Regions from separate parts of the Peribacillus phoenicis genome, predicted to be linked through region 1. Evidence: riboswitches for the same ligand, from Rfam matches in the RefSeq annotation. Region 1 holds a riboswitch; each other region holds the start of a gene.
The links. Region 1 has a riboswitch for lysine ahead of ABC374_RS23575 (amino acid permease). Riboswitches for the same ligand answer to the same signal wherever they lie in the genome.
Positions count from the first base shown of each region.

Region 2: it holds a riboswitch for lysine, as region 1 does, so the genes downstream of both, ABC374_RS17535 (aspartate kinase) here and ABC374_RS23575 (amino acid permease) in region 1, are expected to answer to the same signal.
Region 3: it holds a riboswitch for lysine, as region 1 does, so the genes downstream of both, dapA (4-hydroxy-tetrahydrodipicolinate synthase) here and ABC374_RS23575 (amino acid permease) in region 1, are expected to answer to the same signal.

Region 1 covers NZ_JBDFMF010000001.1:4,739,063-4,743,583, forward strand. The annotation lists gene ABC374_RS23560 (metal ABC transporter ATP-binding protein) at 1-57, opposite strand, end outside; gene ABC374_RS23565 (metal ABC transporter solute-binding protein, Zn/Mn family) at 70-993, opposite strand; gene ABC374_RS23570 (LacI family DNA-binding transcriptional regulator) at 1,626-2,588, shown strand; lysine riboswitch at 2,830-3,014, shown strand; gene ABC374_RS23575 (amino acid permease) at 3,111-4,521, shown strand, end outside.
Region 2 covers NZ_JBDFMF010000001.1:3,569,852-3,574,372, reverse strand. The annotation lists gene uvrC (excinuclease ABC subunit UvrC) at 1-1,200, shown strand, start outside; lysine riboswitch at 1,262-1,438, shown strand; gene ABC374_RS17535 (aspartate kinase) at 1,529-2,761, shown strand; gene ABC374_RS17530 (YslB family protein) at 2,825-3,295, opposite strand; gene ABC374_RS17525 (succinate dehydrogenase cytochrome b558 subunit) at 3,680-4,288, shown strand; gene sdhA (succinate dehydrogenase flavoprotein subunit) at 4,359-4,521, shown strand, end outside.
Region 3 covers NZ_JBDFMF010000001.1:2,617,224-2,621,744, forward strand. The annotation lists gene ABC374_RS12775 (metallophosphoesterase) at 1-5, opposite strand, end outside; gene ABC374_RS12780 (DUF2690 domain-containing protein) at 411-866, shown strand; lysine riboswitch at 1,424-1,602, shown strand; gene dapA (4-hydroxy-tetrahydrodipicolinate synthase) at 1,738-2,634, shown strand; gene ABC374_RS12790 (Lrp/AsnC family transcriptional regulator) at 3,043-3,513, opposite strand; gene ABC374_RS12795 (DMT family transporter) at 3,767-4,521, shown strand, end outside.

The DNA of each region.
Region 1 (4,521 bases):
CGGCTTCTTATGATAAGCAATCGTTAAATTCTCGACCTTCAAAGCTGCTTGATTCATAGTTTCTCCCCCTTATTTCAAAGCACGGACGATGGTGTCGGTATTATGACGGACCATTCCGATATACGTTCCTTCTTCCGTCCCTTTTTCACCCATTGCATCCGAGAACAATTCCCCGCCGATTTCCACCTTGTGACCCTGCTTACCTGCTCCTTGAATGACAGCCTCGATAGCCTTCCTTGGTACACTTGACTCTATGAAAATCGCTTTTATTTTGTTCTCCACTAGATAATTCCGCATATCCGTCACATCTTTTGATCCATATTCCGATAATGTATTGATTCCTTGGAGCCCTCTTACGTCCAGGCCATATGACTGCCCGTAGTATCCAAAAGCATCATGTGCTGTAACGAGCACCCGTTGATCTTCCGGTACTTTATTAATTTCCTCTTGAACATATTTATCAAGTTCTTCCAATTGCAGAATGTACTCCTCATAATTTTCACGATACTCTGCTTCATGCTCCTGATCATTGGCAATTAATTCTTTCTTCACTGCCTCCGCCGCAACGATCCAAAGCTTTACATCAAACCATACGTGGGGATCATGTTCCGTTGCACTCACTTTGCGTAGCTGGTTCTCCTTGAAGTCCTCCGTTACCGCAATCGTCGGTTTATCCTTGCTCATCATTTCAAATATATCCGTCATTTTCCCTTCAAGATGCAATCCATTATAAAAAATCATATCAGCCGAATCCAGTGTCTTAACATCACCCTGTGTCGCTTTATATAGATGGGGGTCGACTCCCGGTCCCATTAAACTGGTGACCTCGACATGTTTACCGCCGATGTTCTCAACCAAATCCCCAATCATTCCCGTTGTTGTAACGACATTCAGCTTGCCATTGCCTTTATCCCTATCGGCCGTATCATTGCCGCACCCCGTTAAAATCAGCAATGCAGCAAGCACGCCCCCAATAGATTTTAGAAAACCCATCCATATTCCCTCCCTTTTTCATCTTTCTAAAATAGTTTGCCATGCGCAAAACTAAGTGTAAATTTTTTTACATTGTCGCAAATGCTAAAAAGTTTCCTCTACACAACTTATTTTATACTATACACAAATATACAAAAAAAGTGCAACTATTTTTAAACAATTCAAAAAGGTGAATGACTTTTACACACAGCAAAAACTGTCAGGAAGCTCCCTGACAGTCAGTCATTCCGTACATGAAACGTAACGATGAAGTTATATTTATATTGTGGAGTTTTTATGGTGAATATAAACCATGGGGGCTATTTTGGGACGACGTGAAATTCACGAGTAAACGCGGTTTCCACGCGTAATGCCGCGGAATTATTGACGGGCATTTCCACTCATTTTTCCTGTTTCAAGGAAATTGCCAAGTACGCAAATCCCAATTCAATTCCGCAAAGCACAAACAGGGTGATTAAAGTTTGGAACATCATGATTTCCTCCTCCTCTAAGACTTAAACCAATCTTAAAGGATGAAACCAATACCATAACAAGACCTTATTAGAATAAATCTTCAGCAGTCCCACACTGTTCCCTTGCCCTGAAATGGGTTTCATACTGTACAATATAAAAAAAGAAAAAACGGTGATACCATGACAAATATTAAAGAAATAGCTCAATGTGCTGGTGTATCTGTCTCAACAGTGTCTCGTGTATTGAATGATCATCCATATGTAAGCCCCGATAAAAGAAAGAGCGTCTTAGAAGCGATCGATCGTTTGAATTATACGAGAAACATCAACGCCATTCATCTTTCAAAAGGCAAAACCAATCTTATCGGCGTCATCATTCCCTTCAACAATCACCCATATTACGGGGCAATCGTTAACGGAATTACTAAACAGGCAAATGCAATTGGCTGTCATATCGTCATCTTTCAAACAAATTATGACAGGGAGAAAGAGATCCAGGCTTTTAATATGCTGCAAATGAAGCAGCTCGATGGCATTATCGTTTGTTCAAGGATTTCGGAAATGAAAATCCTCTTGGATTATCAAAAATACGGACCGATTATTTTATGTGAAGATACAGCCCAGGCTGAATTCTCATCCATCAGCATTGATCATTATGCAGCTTTCTCCTGTGCCCTTGAGTACGTGATTGCTAAAGGATATAAGAAAATCGGATACAGCCTCGGCCGTAAAAAGAGCAGAAATAGTTCCCATCGTACAAAGGCCTTTAACGATATCATGAGAAAACATAAACTGATAAACAATAAAGAATGGCTGTTTGAAGGCAGTTATCACATCAAAGACGGTGAACAATTGTTTAAGGATTGGAATTCAATGATGGACAAACCTGAAGCTCTCATCATCACGAATGATGACACGGCGGCAGGCTTCATTCTTACCGCTAAGAAATCGGGTATAAGGGTACCGGAAGATGTGGCCATTCTCGGCTTCAATAATGATAGCCTGAGTGAAATGCTCGACATCACGACCATTTCCTTACCACTGGAATGGATTGGTAAAATGGCAGTGGATCTATTTGAGAATCCTGAAGTGGTCAAACATGTAAAACTGGACTACGCCCTTATAAAAAGGAGTACCGTTTAGTTATCAGGATGTTTTATATTTGAATTCTTCCTTACTGCCATCTTTCATTTACTAGGAAAAAATAACCACATAAAATAATCATTGCGATATCCCAGAAGTTATTTTATAATTTTGATATAGTAAAGTTTACTCAATTACTAGCAATCTATTAACGATTGCATGAATTTCATGAGTACAATCGTCCGACGTCACTTACAAGCTGGCGCAACGATATTAGAAAATTGAATACTTCCTCATTTACCGATGAGTTAGAGGCTGCAGCTTATAAAAGTAAAGCGGACGAGATTCTGGAAGATTAAAGACTCCGTTTGAAAGGATAAGTTGCCGAAGTTAGGGTATATTCCATGTATATTCTTGCTGGCGGTGTTACCGAACAGGAACACCACTGTCACGTTTTTTCAAAAAGCGTGGGGAGCTATCTTCGGAAGGATAAACGGGTTTATTATAAACAGCCGTCGATCTTTTTCGACTGCTGTTTTTTTATTTTTCGTTCCCTTCCAATAAAAAGGAGTGTAACATCAATTGTCAAATTCACAATCACCATCAAGCCCTACTGAACTGAAAAGGAGCCTGAAAGCGCGTCATTTAATGATGATTTCATTAGGTGGAACGATTGGAACAGGTTTATTTTTAGCTAGTGGCGGGGCCATTCATTCAGCCGGACCCGGCGGTGCCTTGGTGGCATACGCGGTCATCGGCATCATGGTTTATTACTTAATGACAAGTCTTGCAGAAATGGCAGCGTTCATGCCAGTGGCCGGTTCGTTCCGTGTCTATGCATCCAAATTCGTCGATCCGTCTTTCGGTTTTGCGATTGGTTGGAACTACTGGTATAACTGGGCAATCACCATTGCCGCCGAATTGGCAGCCGTTGTCTTAATTATGAAGTTCTGGTTCCCGGATAGCCCTTCATTTATCTGGAGTGCCATTGCGTTAATCACTATGTTTCTTATCAATTACATGTCAGTTAAAGGTTTCGGGGAAACAGAATTCTGGTTCGCCATGATCAAGGTCGTGACAGTCGTCATTTTCTTGATTACGGGTGTTCTGATCATTCTCGGAATCATGGGTGGGAATGACCCAATTGGTTTTTCCAATTTCACAATGGGCGAAGGTCCCTTTAACGGAGGGTTCTTCACGATTCTAGGCGTATTCATGGCTGCCGGCTTTTCATTCCAAGGAACGGAATTGCTTGGAGTGACTGCTGGTGAAAGTGAAGATCCAGAAAAAAATATCCCTAAAGCGATCAGATCCGTTTTCTGGCGCATCCTCTTGTTCTATATCCTTGCAATTTTCGTTATTGGAATGATCATTCCGTTTACGGATTCACGTTTATTGAGTCAAGATGTTGCCGTAAGTCCATTCACGCTTGTATTTGAACGGGCCGGCCTTGCATTTGCTGCATCCATCATGAACGCGATCATTTTATCATCCGTACTCTCTGCAGGTAACTCTGGCATGTACGCTTCAACCCGTATGCTATGGGACTTGGCACGTGATGGGAAAGCACCGAAATTCCTAGGCAAGTTAGATAAAAGAGGAGTACCCGTGAATGCACTTATCCTGACTTCTTTAGTTGGCTGCGTTGCATTCCTAGCTTCGTTTTTCGGTGATGGCGTCGTTTATATCTGGTTATTGAATGCTTCAGGAATGGCGGGATTCGTCACCTGGGTAGGGATTGCGATTGCCCATTATCGGTTCCGCAAAGCCTACGCAGCTCAAGGCCTTGATATGAATGCTTTACCATTCCGGGCAAAAGGCTTCCCATTCGGACCTATATTCGCACTTGTCCTTTGTATTATTATTATCATCGGACAAGGCTATCAAGCTTTCAGCAGCGATGGGATTGACTGGAATTCAATGTTTGTTTCCTACATTGGCTTGATTCTATTTTTCGTCCTATGGTTCGGCTATAAAATTAAGCATAAAACGA
Region 2 (4,521 bases), 1.2 Mb from region 1:
AACGGCGGGCATACTGAAATAAAAAAAGAACTGACTGAAAAAATGCTGGAGGCATCGGAAGAGCTCGATTTCGAGAGGGCCAAGGAGTTCCGTGACAAGATTGCCCACATCGATATTACGATGGAGAAGCAGAAAATGATGACGACCGATTTCATCGACAGGGATGTATTTGGCTTTGCCTATGATAAAGGCTGGATGTGCGTTCAGGTATTTTTTGTCAGGCAGGGTAAATTGATAGAAAGGGATGTTTCGCTTTTTCCGGTCTACGATGAACCCGAACAGGAACTTCTTACATTCCTCGGTCAGTTTTACGAGATTACGAACCACTTTAAACCAAAGGAAATCTTGCTGCCTGAATCAGTGGATGCCGAAATGGCCGAAGGGCTGCTTGGTGTCAAAACGATTCACCCGAAACGGGGAGCGAAAAAAGACATGCTTAAATTGGCGAATAAGAATGCCTCCATCGCGCTTCAGGAAAAATTCTCTTTGATAGAAAGGGATGAAGAAAGAACGATCAATGCGGTGGAAAACCTCGGGAAGCAACTGGGTATCTACACACCGCATCGAATTGAAGCTTTCGATAACTCCAACATCCAGGGAAGTGACCCAGTTTCCGCTTTAGTTGTGTTCATTGATGGAAAGCCGGAAAAAAGGGAGTACCGCAAATATAAGATCAAGACGGTCCAAGGGCCTGATGATTATGAATCGATGCGTGAAGTGGTCAGAAGAAGATATTCACGAGTATTGAAAGAAGGGCTGCCGCTTCCGGACTTGATCATCATTGATGGCGGAAAGGGACATGTCGAAGCCGTTCGGGATATTCTGGAAAATGAATTGGGCCTTGATATTCCACTTTCAGGCCTCATTAAGGATGAAAAGCATAGGACCTCGCAATTGATGATCGGAAATCCGCTTGAAATCGTACCTCTTGATTCCCGGAGCCAGGAATTTTACCTATTGCAAAGAATTCAGGATGAAGTGCATCGGTTCGCGATTACGTTTCATCGCCAGCTACGCGGGAAAAATGCAGTTCACTCCCAGCTTGATGATATTCCAGGAGTCGGGGAAAAGCGAAGGAAGCAATTATTAAGGCATTTTGGATCATTGAAGAAAATCAAAGAGGCGACGGCCGAGGAAATCATGGAAGCTGGCATGCCAAAAGGGGTAGCCGAGGGAATCGTTAGAAAATTACAAGAATAATCTTGCTACCGATAAATCTCTATGCTATGATTAAAAAGAATTTTTAACTAGACAACTTAAAAGTGCTGATAGAGGTGCGGAATTCAAGAGTAAAAACCTGGAGAAGTATGAGCTTCCATGAAAGGTTTTGAAAGGGGATGACGCCGAAGGAATACAAGACTCATACCTTGTTTTCCTGGTCCGACATTTAATAAATGGCGGATTGTCAGGGTTTATACCCTGGAGAGCTATCTCACTGTGTTTACAGTATTTAGATATGTGATCACAGCAATGAGATATTTCTCATTGCTTTTTTTATTGCCTAAAAAGGTAGAGAGGGTGCATGAGGATGGCATTAATCGTTCAAAAATTTGGCGGAACATCCGTCGGAAGCGTAGAAAAAATCAAAAATGTTGCCGATCGGGTAATCGAGGAAGCGCAGAATGGAAATGAGGTAGTCGTCGTTGTTTCAGCCATGGGGAAAACCACGGATCAATTGGTGTCCATGGCCCGGGATATTTCCGGAACCCCGAGCAAGAGGGAAATGGATATGCTTTTGACTACGGGGGAACAGGTAACGATTTCCCTGTTAACGATGGCATTGATTGAAAAAGGACATGAAGCCATTTCGTATACTGGCTGGCAGGCTGGCATGCAAACGGAATCCGTTCATGGGAATGCCCGGATTTTAAACATCGATGCCACGAGGATCCAAGCTAAGCTACAGGAGAAGAAAATAGTGGTCGTGGCCGGTTTCCAGGGTAACGATGCAAATGGGGAAATCACTACCTTAGGGCGAGGCGGTTCCGATACGACGGCGGTTGCCATCGCTGCAGCGCTGAATGCGGATAGATGCGATATTTATACGGATGTAACGGGCGTTTTCACAACGGACCCTCGCTACATAAAAGGCGCACGAAAACTCCAATCCATTTCTTATGATGAAATGCTGGAACTTGCCAACCTGGGGGCGGGCGTCCTTCATCCGAGGGCTGTCGAATATGCAAAAAATTATCAAATTCCGCTTGAAGTCCGTTCAAGCATGGAGAGAGAATCAGGAACGATCATTGAGGAGGAAGCAACTATGGAAGAAAACTTAATTGTACGCGGGATTGCTTTTGAAGACAGTATTACGAGGGTCACAATATATGGTTTGCCCCAATCACTTGGTGCATTATCCACAATCTTCACAACACTTGCGAAAAACCGGATCAATGTGGACATCATCATTCAAAGCATGACTGCCGAGGATACGACCAATCTATCTTTTTCCACAAAAAGTGAAGATACGGAAGCGGCCTTGATCGTGCTGGAAAATAATAAAGAACAATTGGGATTCGACCGAGTCGAAACGGAGAGCGGATTGGCCAAAGTGTCCATCGTCGGTTCTGGTATGGTATCCAATCCGGGAGTGGCTGCCGAGATGTTTGAAGTGATGGCCAATACAGGCATCCAGGTGAAAATGGTCAGCACATCGGAAATTAAAGTTTCGACTGTCGTCAATGAAAAGGAAATGGTGAAGGCGGTTGAATCTCTTCATGAAGCATTTAAACTAGGTCAACATGCAAATGTGCTAGCTTAAGTGTCAGGAGTCCAATAAAAAACAGACTTCCGGTAAAAAGGGTAAGTCTGTTTTAAGGGCTCATTAGATTGGATCTCTGGGATCCCATTGGATGGTGAATATCACTTTTTTTGCGCGGCGTTTGATTTCTTCCGTTGATTCGCTGAGGAATTTTTTTTGCAGTGTAAACTGCTCGGCAAGGAAACCGGCTTCAAGTTGGAAGTGACAATCAGGGTGTAAATCCAGGCGGCGGCTGATTATTTCACCCGTCAGGGATAACTCCATCTCGTGTTTCGTATACTTCAAGATTTCCAGATTGCCCCATCCAGCGCTTTGGAAAAATTCAATCACTTCCTGATCGCCATTCAATGGGAATTTTCTTGCTAATTGTTTACCTGCCCAATAGAGGATTTGATTAGAGTCTTTTCCGAGAATATCGTTCAATAGAACTTCTCTGATTAATTCGTATCCGAAAGCTGGAACCAGGAATTCTTCAGTTTGAATTTCTTCAGTTTGAATCTCTTCTTCTATCGCAGCAGCAATATTTTTTTTCATAATTTATCGCCTCTTTCTGTAAATCTATTATAAACGTATTTCTTTTGCAAATTATACTGTTTTTTATTTATTTAAATAACAATTGGAAAAAAATGAGAAATTATACCGAGATATTAATAGTTAAATTAGAAATTTATTCAAAATATCATCTTGACATGCAAAAAATAGCCAATTTAATCCAATAAAATCTATTCTGAAAAAGAGATTTCTTGTATCCGTTTTCTTGACGCACATAGAAGTCAGGAGTAAAATGGACATGTCACATAATTGTAAAGGAAGTATAGAGGAGTTTTTTTGACTCTATACTGTATTTTCACGCGGAGATAAAAGGTAGCCACCAGTTTATCTTTGCATGATTTTTCACAAATTAAGGGGGGGCACTTAGTGGCAAAAAATCGTGAGTTTGGGAATCGCAGGCTTCATTCACTTCTAGGAGTAATTCCAATTGGTCTATTCCTAATTTTTCATTTATCGGTAAACTTTATGGCAACAAAAGGAGAAGAAACTTTTAATGGGGCAGTTCATTTAATTGAGTATACGCCCGTGAAGATTCTGGTAGAATGGGTCGTCATCTATCTACCGCTCATTTTCCATGCTGTGTACGGAATTTATATTGCCTTTACAGCAAAAAACAATTTAGGCAGATTTAGTTTCTTCCGTAACTGGATGTTCATGCTACAACGTCTAACTGGAATCATAACGTTGATTTTCCTTGTTTGGCATATATGGGCAACTAGAATTCAAGCAGCTATGGGTGCTGAAGTTAACTTTGACATGATGGCTGAAATTTTCTCTAGTCCATTTATGATTGTGTTCTATATTGTTGGTATTATCTCGGCAATCTTCCACTTTGCTAATGGATTATGGTCATTTGCAGTGAGCTGGGGTCTTACAGTTTCACCAAGATCGCAAAGAATCATGACTTACTTTACATTGATCGTTTTCGTTCTTCTTTCTTATATCGGAATCAGCGCAATTTTCGCTTTCGTATAAGAAGATAGAGTTCATTTATAAGAATTAGGAAAAACATAGCTTGGCTAATGGAAATAAGGGAGTGACAGAATTGGGTAAAGGTAAAATAGTTATCGTTGGTGGAGGTCTAGCTGGATTAATGGCTACGATCAAAGCAGCAGAGCTGGGACAACAGGTTGATTTATTTTCTTTAGTGCCTGTTAAACGCTCTCACTCAGTTTGTGCCCAAGGCGGAATCAACGGGGCAGTTAATA
Region 3 (4,521 bases), 2.1 Mb from region 1:
TTCAAAATCAATACCTCCTATTTATCGTTTAGCTAATTATGTATTTTTTTAACAGATCGACAAATATCCTCCTTGTTTATAAATTTTTATGGTGTTTACCAATTAAAATAGTAACTTTACATTATTAATAAAATATAAAACCAATGTAATTTATATATTAATAAATCAAATAAAACTATGTCCAGTATTCGTTCCATTCACTTTTGTCTCGTTTTTGGTATTGATTTTCCTTTTCTTAATGGGAATGGGGTACTATCCCTTAACTCCGTAGATACCCGTAAAATGGTAATATTTATACAGATGGTAAATGATTCCATAGTACATAGAAATACCAATTTTCATATGGTAAAGTCTAGAAGAAGGAAAGGAGAGAGGTTATTATAAAAAAATTATTAAATATTGTGATGGTAATGACTCTTGTCTTTGGAGTTTTTTTTGCGATTGCACCGATGAATAAAGCATTTGCCTTGTCCTACGATAATACAAACCCTTATTCGACAGGGTGTGCTTCTAAAAGCCCAATCACCTATGAAACAGAATATATCTATAAAAACGGTGTGAAAATTGGATATGTGCAGCTAAAAGGAAGTGCGTATTGTCATACGGCGTGGGGTTACTTAAAGTTTTATTCATCTGCTCCTTACGATTATTATGCAAATGTTTGGGTTGACAGTTTTAATGGCACGACTAAGAGAGCATTTACAAGTTGTGCTAGTTCCGGTGGAAACGGATGGATAATGAAAGGGCAGACATCATGTTATACTGCACAATTATGGAATTTAGATCCGTATAATGCTTTGGCCAAAGCAGGTATTTATTCTTCAAGCGGGGCTCTCATTATTTCTGCGAACACCGGTCGTTATTAATGAGATACTAATGAAAACTTCCTGTTAACGACGGTAGAATTGCATTATTGCCATCTTTCCCATTTTGCCTACTATGCACAATCCATTTCGCAGTTCAATGCGTGATCAATTTTCTTTGTTAACACCCCCACGAATCTTAATGGTTTTTTTCATTTCATCTCATGGATTTGGAACGAGATACGTATGCTGTTTATATGTATCTCGTTCCAATCCTGAATCAATGGTATCCTACTGACAATTGAAGCGATCGTTTTCTTGCTTTCCACGTCACGGATTTTCATATCTTGCTGTCTTCCCCCACCTTGATTCCTTCTAAAAGATATATCTATTGTCAAAACTGACTATAAAAGGTTGAAATTTTTCACACAGTTTGTTTTATAAATCTATAAATATTGAGATTACATAATACTAAAAAAGATGAATCCAGCCCTATACCGTATCCATTTCCATTGATAATTCATGTATTCTAAAAATTATTTCTAAATTGGCCTTGCAATAGAAAGGATTCCTTGTTATATTACAGTCAATTAAATATTTTCTTACTTCATACTTTTTGAAGTGAGGATAGAGGAGCAAAGACCATTAGTACACATTTTGAGGAGAATGAGATCCTATGACTATTGTGGAAAGGGGAATTTGCCGAAGTGGAAAGAATCTCATGTTCTTGAAGCTGGTTCTGCTATTGAATAAATACAGGACTGTCATATAGGAAACTATATGGAGGGCTATCTTATGCGCGGAAACATTTTTTGGTAAATATTGTTTCTACTGCAGCAGCGAATCCTCGTTGTTGCTTTTTTGCGTTTACTCCTGAATGGCCCTAACCACCTCTGAATTTTTAAAAAAATATTATACAAAAGGGTGTGTAGTTATGAATTTTGGCCAAGTTTTAACCGCAATGGTTACCCCGTTCAATCATAATGATGAGATTGATTTTAATGCTACGAGAACTTTAGTAAACTATTTAATTGCTAATGGTTCTGATGGATTAGTTGTAGCTGGTACAACTGGAGAGTCTCCTACATTAACAACAGAAGAGAAACTGGATTTATTCAAAATTGTTGTAGAAGTTGTTGATGGAAGAGTTCCAGTCATAGCTGGAACTGGCTCAAATAACACGAGAGCTTCTATCAGCTTGACAAGGCAAGCAGAGGCAGCAGGAGTCGACGGAATCATGCTCGTTACCCCATACTATAACAAGCCGTCTCAAGAAGGATTATTTCAGCACTTTAGCGCTATTGCCCATTCAACATCATTACCGGTAATGCTTTATAATATTCCAGGACGAAGTGTTGTAAACATGTCAGTGGAGACGATTGTTAACCTCTCAAAAATTAACAATATCGTGGCAGTAAAAGAGGCAAGTGGTGACTTAGATGCCATGGCACAAATCATTAGCAAAACAACTAGTGATTTTACATTGTACAGCGGCGATGATGGGTTAACATTACCGGTTTTAGTCATCGGTGGAACAGGCATTGTTTCGGTCTCTTCACACATAATTGGAAATGAAATGCAAGAAATGATCAATAGCTTTAAAAATGGTGATGTCCAAGGTGCTGCTTCTACGCATCGTAAACTTCTTCCAATCATGAAAGCATTATTTGCTGCACCAAGCCCGGCACCAGTAAAATCAGCATTAAATATGCGGGGGTTAAATGTTGGAGGTGTCCGTTTACCGATGGTCCCTTTAAACGATGAAGAAAAAAGAGCACTACAAATAGCTTTACAACCTAGTAATGAAGAAGCTGTTTTGTTAAATAAATAAAGATAATGATTCTTTCAGCTATACTTTAATACCGATTTTCTAATTAAAGACCATAATAAACGGGATAAAATTTTAAAAAGCAGTGCAACTCATAAAGAGTGCACTGCTTTTTAATCGATGCAAGGCTCATTGCTTAAACTAGTTGAGCAGAATGGATTTATATTTACTAATATAAATTGATAATGAATAAATAGCCTATGTTTCTCTTTAGAAAGGCCATTTTTTTCTCCAAACCCTTTTATTTCATGGCCTGATGTTGCTGTTCTTCATTTTGATCCTTGCTGCAAACTTTATGTTTCCAAATTTAAGGACTTCATTTTTTTATTCCTTCTTCTACCTTTCTCTCGTTCTCTTGTTCTATCAAAAAACGTGCGATAAAGTGTACTTTTACGAACGGGACTTTTCTTCCTATATGGGTAAAACTGTTGAATATTTAATTTCTCTGAGAGCTAGGCTAGTTTGAATTTTTGTTATACCTAGTTTATTTAACTTTCTAATAAATATTTCTAATTCCTTCCGATCTTTGTTAGCCACTTTTAGAAGATAATCATACTCACCTGTTAAACAATGACACTCTAATACTTCTGACATAGAAGCTAATGCCTTTTCCAATACTTCCAGTTCTTCAGCTTGATGTATATTCGTACTAATAAAAATGAAACATAATAAATCAAAACCTAGCTTCACCTGGTTTAAAATTGCTACTTGTGCATTAATAAACCCTTCATTTTCCAAACGTTTTATCCTTGAATGTATAGCTGGTGGAGATAATTTGACACGCTTTGCAAGCTCAGTATTGCTTAACTGTGCATCCTTTTGCAGTAAATCTAAAATTTGAATATCAACATTATCTAGAACCTTGCTTACGATAGATTCCACTTATAGTCACTCCTTTTACAATTGTTCCAAAAACGGTATCACCTTAATAATAAAACTTAATTTAATTCTGTATATCAGCAATATTTTTTAATATTATTTTAAGTTTCTTCTATTATACAAAATAACATATTAACTAACGAACTAAAATGTTAAAATAATTAGTAATTAATTATGAAAATTGAAATGTCATTGTGCACAATGGCTTCGATCTTTTTTCACTTAAACTGTGAAAGATGAAAAGGAGCAAAAAGATATGAAATATTATTATTTTTCGTTATTACTTTTAACAAGTTTATTATGGGGTGGAAACTTTGTCGTAGGAAAATCGCTTGTCGGTCATGCTTCTCCGATGACGTTGACAAGTTTAAGGTGGATCATTGCTATTAGTTGTCTTTTGCCAATTGTATGGTGGAAAGAAAAAAAGATATTTCCCCCTCGAAGTGCAATCCTTCCTTTATTTTTGATGGGAATTACAGGTGTGGTTCTATTTAACCTATTACAATTTGTAGCATTAGAGAAAACATCCGCAACTAATGTTGGATTAATATCAACATTAAACATGATTTCAATTGCTATTTTTTCATTTTTCTTTTTAAAAGAAAGAATTAATATTCTACAAATGTTTTCTATGTTATTTTCGCTTATTGGCGTAATACTTGTACTTTCTAAAGGAAATATGGATCTATTCCTTTCATTACGATTTAATACAGGTGATTTATATATGATGGCTGCTGTATGCGTTTGGGGAATATATTCCGTTTGTAGCAAATGGGCAATGATAACAACAACACCCATGATGTCTACATTATATTCTGGTATATTTGGACTTATAGTTCTTCTTCCGTTTAATTTTTCTAATTTTGCAGTTTCTAATATAAATACTTCTTTCATACAATCTATTTTATATACAGGCGTTATCTCAACTGTAGCATGTATGGTACTTTGGAACATTGGTGTACAAAAATTAGGTACAACAACATCAGGTATTTTCTTGAATTTCAATCCTAT